Regions from separate parts of the Planococcus sp. SSTMD024 genome, predicted to be linked through region 2. Evidence: riboswitches for the same ligand, from Rfam matches in the RefSeq annotation. Region 2 holds a riboswitch; the other holds the start of a gene.

Region 1 (3,211 bases), on a different contig from region 2:
TCCGGAAATGGTGACGTGTGAAAAAGCGTCGTTTCCGAGCTCTTCAAGCTGCTGGGCAATGTCATCTGCGGTCATCATGACGCTTTTTCCGGTACCGTCCCAAGTGAATTTGGAATCGCACCATGAACAGGAATAGTCGCAGCCAGCGGTCCGGACGAACATCGTTTTCTGGCCCATGACCATGCCTTCGCCTTGGATCGTCGGGCCGAATACTTCCATCACGGGAATCTTCATGAAGACACCTCTTTCGGCCGGTAGACGACATAGCTTGTCGGGGTTTCCCGGACGATGACTTGAATGCATGTCGGCTGGTTGTCCGAACGGTCGAGTGTGTCCTGGATCAGCTTGTGTATTTGCTGTGCGAGCTGTTCGGTTGTCGGGAACGTGTCAGCAAATTCCGGATGGTCATTCAAGACGCTGTGATCGTAGCGTTTGTGGATCAGGTCTTTCAATTGTTTAAAATCGATGAGAAAACCGGTGCCATTCAATCGGTCGCCGGCAATCGTAATATTCAAATGATAGGTATGGCCATGCATTTTCGCGCATTTGCCCGCTTCCTCGGCAGGAATATAATGCGCCGCGGAAAAATGCATATCTTTATTCAATTCGAAGCTATAAGGATGCGGGACAGAAGGATAGAATTGCTGCATCAAGATTTCGCACCTGCCTTGTGGGACAAATACGTCTGCAAGCCTTCATTTCGCAGCACACAAGACGGGCATGTGCCGCAGCCTGCTGCCGGAATGCCGTGGTAGCAGGTCAAGGTTTCGGTCTGGACGAAATCGAATGCGCCGAGTTCGTCGGACAATTCCCAGACACCTGCTTTATCAAGCCACATGAGCGGGGTGTGGATGACGAATTGCTTGTCCATCGATAAGTTGAGGCTGACATTGAGCGAACGGATAAACGTATCCCGGCAATCCGGATAGCCGCTGAAATCCGTCTCGCTAACACCGGTCACGAGATGGCGTGCGCCGAATGCATCGGCGTAAATCGCGGCAAAAGACAGGAACAATAAATTGCGCCCGGGAACGAATGTGGAAGGCGGGCCGTCCTGTTGTTCTTCCACTTCGATCGAATCGCGTGTCAAAGCGTTGGCGGATAATTGATTGATGAGCCCCATATCGAGCACTTGCAATGGTACGCCGAGCGTCTCGGCGATGTGTTTTGCGTGGTCGATTTCCTGGGAGTGGCGCTGGCCGTAATCGAAAGTGACGGCCTTCACTTCGCTGAATTGTTCGAGCGCCCAAAATAGGCAAGTGGTGCTGTCTTGCCCGCCGCTGAAGACCACGACTGCTTTTTCATTTTTCATTAATATACAGCTCCTTAGTTTTTTAGAGAGGGAGTTTGCGAACCTCTTTGATGAAACAGTTCCCATAATAGCATAAATAGGCAAGTTCCTGTGCTTTTTCATGTGTAGCGAAATGGTGTCAGGGTATATAGATGGTAAAAGGGAGGAGTGGGTGAAGATGAAAGCGATCGTCATTGACCAGTATGGGGGTAAAGAGCAATTGAAAGAACGTGAAGTGGAGACGCCGGCCATTTCAGCGCATCAAGTATTGGTGGAAGTCCATGCGACTTCAGTCAACCCGATTGATTGGAAGCTGAGGGAAGGCTATTTGAAGGAAATGCTGCCGTGGGAATTCCCGATCATCCTCGGATGGGATGTTGCAGGAGTCGTCAAGGAAGTAGGCGAAGGGGTCAAGCATTACCACCCCGGCGACCGGGTTTTTGCTCGCCCCGCCACGACACGCCAAGGGACGTATGCGGAATTCGTCCCGGTAGATGAGAATTTGTTGGCGCGTATGCCCGAAAGCATGAGTTTCGAGCAAGGTGCGGCGATTCCGTTGACCGGGCTAACCGCATGGCAATGCCTGGTGGAGATCGGCCATATCAAAAAAGGCGATCGCGTACTCATCCATGCTGGGGCTGGCGGTGTCGGGAGCATGGCCATCCAGATTGCCAACAGCATCGGCTGCTATGTAGCGACGACAGCGAGCGATAAAAACGACGAACTGGTCACGTCTCTCGGCGCGAATCGCGTAATCGATTACCACGAAGAGGATTTCTCGGAAGTTTTGGAGAATTTCGATTTCGTATTGGATACCTTGGGCGGAGAAACGCTTGAAAAAAGTTACGGTGTTTTGAAGCGCGGCGGCAGGCTCGTCAGCATAGCCGGCCAACCGGATGAGGAGAAGGCAGAAAAACTGGGCATCACTGTGAGCAGTTTCTGGCTGGAGCCGAACGGGCAGCAATTGAAGAAATTGGGCGATTTATTCGTCAGCGGGGAAGTGAAACCGGAAGTCGGCCATATCTATCCGCTAACGGAGGAAGGGGTACGGGACGCGCATGAACTAAGCGAATCCCACCATGCCAGAGGAAAAATCGTCATTAAAGTGAAGCAATGAAAATAGAAAAAGCACACGGCATCCATCCAAGCCGTGTGCTTTTATGTTTGCTACTCCGGTTTTCCGGAGCGTTCTTCCGAATAATAATCGTCTGGAGCGTCACTCTGTGCTTCAGCTGTACGGACAACAAGCACATCGCATTTCGCTGAGCGGACGATATGCTCGGAAACACTGCCGATGAGGAAACGTTCGACTGCATTCAAACCAGTCGCGCCACAGATGATCAAGTCAGCTTCGACCCTTTCTGCGAGTTCGCGGGGAATCATCGTTTTAGGGGAACCGTAATCGACCACGATATTGACCTTTTCCACACCGCCGGCTTCGGCTTCTTTTTTATAGTCCCCAAGCAAGTCTTCAGCGAATTTCTGGGCACGGTCAGCAATTGAGCGGTCATAGGCTTCGATTGCAGCGAAGGAACGAGTATCAATTACGTTCACCAAATTCAACGTCGCGTTGTTCCGTGTTGCGATGCCGATGGACTTTTTAAAAGCCCACTCCGCTTCTTTCGATCCGTCGACAGCTACCATGATTTGATTATACTTTAATGTCATCTGTACATTCCTCCTTTGTCTATACTGTATCTTTCGAGGCATAGGCAAATTGTTCCTCCTTAAAGAGTGAAATTTATCGATTAATTTCCTATTTCTTTTTCTTTCACTATTCCGATATACCTTTCGTTCTTTCCGTAAGCGCTTTTATAACGCATTTTACCCAGTCAAAAAATATCTTTTGGAAAGACAAAATAAAGGAGCAATATTAAACAATATCTGTTAGAATGGATTTGGTTTCAAATACTGATAGTT
Region 2 (3,211 bases):
AGGCATGAAAGCGCGCAATGCGCACGAAGACTGGCTGAAAAAAATCATCAAGCAAATCCGTAAAGGCGAATACAACCCGCCAGCTTATACCGCAGCGTACATCGTCGCCCATCACCGGACACCGAACGGCAAGCTGCTCGACCTCGAGACGGCAGCTGTCGACTTGAATAACGCCTACCGCCCGATGATCGCCACGGCATACTTTATCGTCTTCGGCGTCATGGCGATGCACGAAAATCCAGTCACGCGCGGCAAACTCCAGGCAGACGAAAACAATTACAGCCACAATTTCGCCCAGGAAGTGCGCCGTTATTACCCGTTCGCACCCGTCATGGCAGCAATCTCCAAAAAAGATTTCAACTGGAACGGCGTCCACTTCAAAAAAGACATGCGCGTCATTCTGGACCTTTACGGCACGAACCATCACCCGGATTCCTGGGACAACGCCGATGAATTCATCCCGGAACGTTTCAGCACATGGGACGGCAGCCCGTTTTCTTTCATTCCGCAAGGCGGCGGTGACCACCATACCGGACACCGCTGTGCAGGTGAATGGATGACGGTCATGTATATGCAATCCATCTTCAAATACTTTGCGGAGAACTTGAAATACAGCGTGCCTGAACAAGACTTGTCCTACGACATGTCCCGCATGCCAACTATGCCAAAAAGCCGCTTAATCTTAAAAGACGTCCAAAAACTGAAAAACCGCCCGGACAATGTGTTCTATCACGAACAGAAGAATACGACTGTACAATCAGGTTGTCCGTTCCATTAATAGTTAAAAGCTAGAGATTCTGTCTCTAGCTTTTTTTATTTCTGGAAAAGAAGATAGTGAGGGTTTGCTTGTGGAATCATTCCTGTTCATTAAGTTGAGCTTCATGTTGGTAGTCGCCGCCCTGCTTTGGGTTGGCCTCTTGCAATAAGCCAGGAAGAACACCTGTCTTATTGCGTCGGCTCACCCTTGGCGCTGGGCAGCTTAGATATGTCGTTGTATGTTGAGTGTTTAAATCGATCTGCTTCTATATAAAGTTGCCGGCTAGCGGGGAAATCGCTTCCTGAGATGCGGCGTCTGATACATAAGTTCTTAAACCGAATATCTAGTTGGAAGACGAGGACAAAAACACACTCTCCTTGATCCAAACGATATGAACTATAAAATGTGACCCATTTTCTCATTTTCTGATGAGTGGACAGAAGTAGTTTTCTTCCCCTCTAAAACTGGAGACGGAGTGGAAGGGGGGCTGACTCCTGAGGGACCGCGCGGGCTGGCGAGACAAATGTACGGTGCTCTTTGCCGTACATTGGCTCAACACTCGCCCCTCGGAAAGCAGCCCCCCTGAAACGAAGTCGAAAAGCGGAAGCTTTTCTACTCACTCCTTCATATAGTTAAATGTATGACCCGCAACTTGAAAATGCTAATCCCTAACAAACCAACAATTGACAGAACCGCCCTCATCTTATACGATAAGGCAGGAAATTAAATAACCCGGCAACGGGAGAGGTTCATAGCATTCCACCCTCTATAAAAAACTATGGATTTTGAAATCAAGCCGAATCCACATGCGATTCGGCTTTTCTGTTGTCCGATTTTTTATAGCTCTCCCCCGCCGGCCCATTATAAGGAGGCCACACACATGGCAGGAAGAAACGAAGAAACACTCGAGCATTTGTCTTTGCTCGGCAACCAGAACACACGCTACAAATTTGAATACGACCCCGGCATTCTAGAAGCGATCGACAATCTCCACACGCGCGATTACTTCGTCAAATTCAATTGCCCGGAATTCACGTCGCTGTGCCCGCAAACCGGCCAGCCGGATTTCGCGACGATCTACTTGAGCTTCATCCCAGACAAAAAGCTCGTCGAAAGCAAAGCCTTGAAGCTTTATTTGTTCAGCTTCCGCAACCACGGCGATTTCCATGAAGACGTCGTCAACATCATCATGAACGACTTGATCGAGCTGCTTGACCCGCGCTATATCGAAGTATGGGGCAAGTTCACCCCGCGCGGCGGCTTGTCGATCGACCCGTATACGAACTATGGCAAGCCTGGCACGAAATACGAGGAAATGGCGACGTACCGGATGATGAACCACGACATGAATCCCGAAACGATCACCAACCGATAAGGAGAACCGCCAATGCTACTTTATTTAAACGGCGCTTTTGTCGGCCTGCTCATCCTGTCGAATATTTTGGCCGTAAAGTTATTTTCCATCAGCGAATGGGCCGTGCTGCCGGCTGCGGTCATCGTCTACGTCTTCACGTTCCCGATCACCGACACGATCGCGGAAGTGTACGGCAAAGAAGCCGCCCGCCAAACGGTCATGGCCGGGTTTATCACACAACTCGCGGCCCTGGCGTTCATCTTTGCGGCCATCCATTTGCCATCGGCACCGTTTTTTGCGGACCAGGCAGCGTTCGAGTCGATTTTCTCCGCCGGTTTTCGGGTGACGCTCGCAAGCTTAGTATCGTATTTCATTAGCCAAAACTTGGACGTCACGATTTTCCATAAATTAAAAGCACGTAATGGCGAATCGAAATTGTGGCTGCGCAATAATGCCTCGACGATGGCCAGCCAATTGGTGGATACGACGATTTTCATCACCATCGCTTTTTACGGGACGATGCCGTTGTCGGCATTGGCCGCCATGATTTTGACGCAGTATGTATTCAAATGGGTCGTCGCAGCAGCGGATACGCCGCTTGTCTACCTGCTCGTCAAACTCGCGCGCCGCTCCAAGACAGCCACTCAAAAAAGCTTTGCTTGATTATGGATCAATGCATAACAAAGCCGCCGGCAAACATTGCCGGCGGCTTTTGGAGTTGAATTTTTTAGGATGGCTGGACTGCAGGCACGATGATTGCGCCCAAATCCTGTTTTTGCGTCCAGACGAGCTCTGCGGTAATCGGCAAATGATCCGATACAGCCGTTTCGATTTTTTCTGCATCCCGTACGTCAAAACCGCGGTCAGCAAAAATGTAATCGATGCGTGTCATCGGCTTGAACGATTCACCGGTTTCGTGATTTTCATAAGGAGACGGATACGTATAGGCGTCGCCGCGCTTCGTTTTCAAGAAGACATCCGTCATGGTGTGATGGAGATGGGCCAAGTGGCGATGTGTCGGCGGTGCATTGAAATCGCCCGCGATGATTTTCGGGAAATGGCTTTTGCCGGCAATCTCCAGTATTTCCGCAACGCTCATT

What was found. Region 2 has a riboswitch for preQ1 ahead of queF (preQ(1) synthase). Riboswitches for the same ligand answer to the same signal wherever they lie in the genome.
Region 1: it holds a riboswitch for preQ1, as region 2 does, so the genes downstream of both, queC (7-cyano-7-deazaguanine synthase QueC) here and queF (preQ(1) synthase) in region 2, are expected to answer to the same signal.

Annotation. Positions count from the first base shown of each region.
Region 1 covers NZ_JBGGNS010000006.1:78,776-81,986, forward strand. The annotation lists gene queE (7-carboxy-7-deazaguanine synthase QueE) at 1-234, opposite strand, end outside; gene queD (6-carboxytetrahydropterin synthase QueD) at 231-653, opposite strand; gene queC (7-cyano-7-deazaguanine synthase QueC) at 650-1,312, opposite strand; PreQ1 riboswitch class I at 1,321-1,364, opposite strand; gene AB9R92_RS01580 (NADP-dependent oxidoreductase) at 1,470-2,408, shown strand; gene AB9R92_RS01585 (universal stress protein) at 2,459-2,959, opposite strand.
Region 2 covers NZ_JBGGNS010000020.1:106,804-110,014, reverse strand. The annotation lists gene AB9R92_RS06360 (cytochrome P450) at 1-778, shown strand, start outside; PreQ1 riboswitch class I at 1,496-1,543, shown strand; gene queF (preQ(1) synthase) at 1,638-2,132, shown strand; gene AB9R92_RS06350 (queuosine precursor transporter) at 2,145-2,774, shown strand; gene AB9R92_RS06345 (endonuclease/exonuclease/phosphatase family protein) at 2,839-3,211, opposite strand, start outside.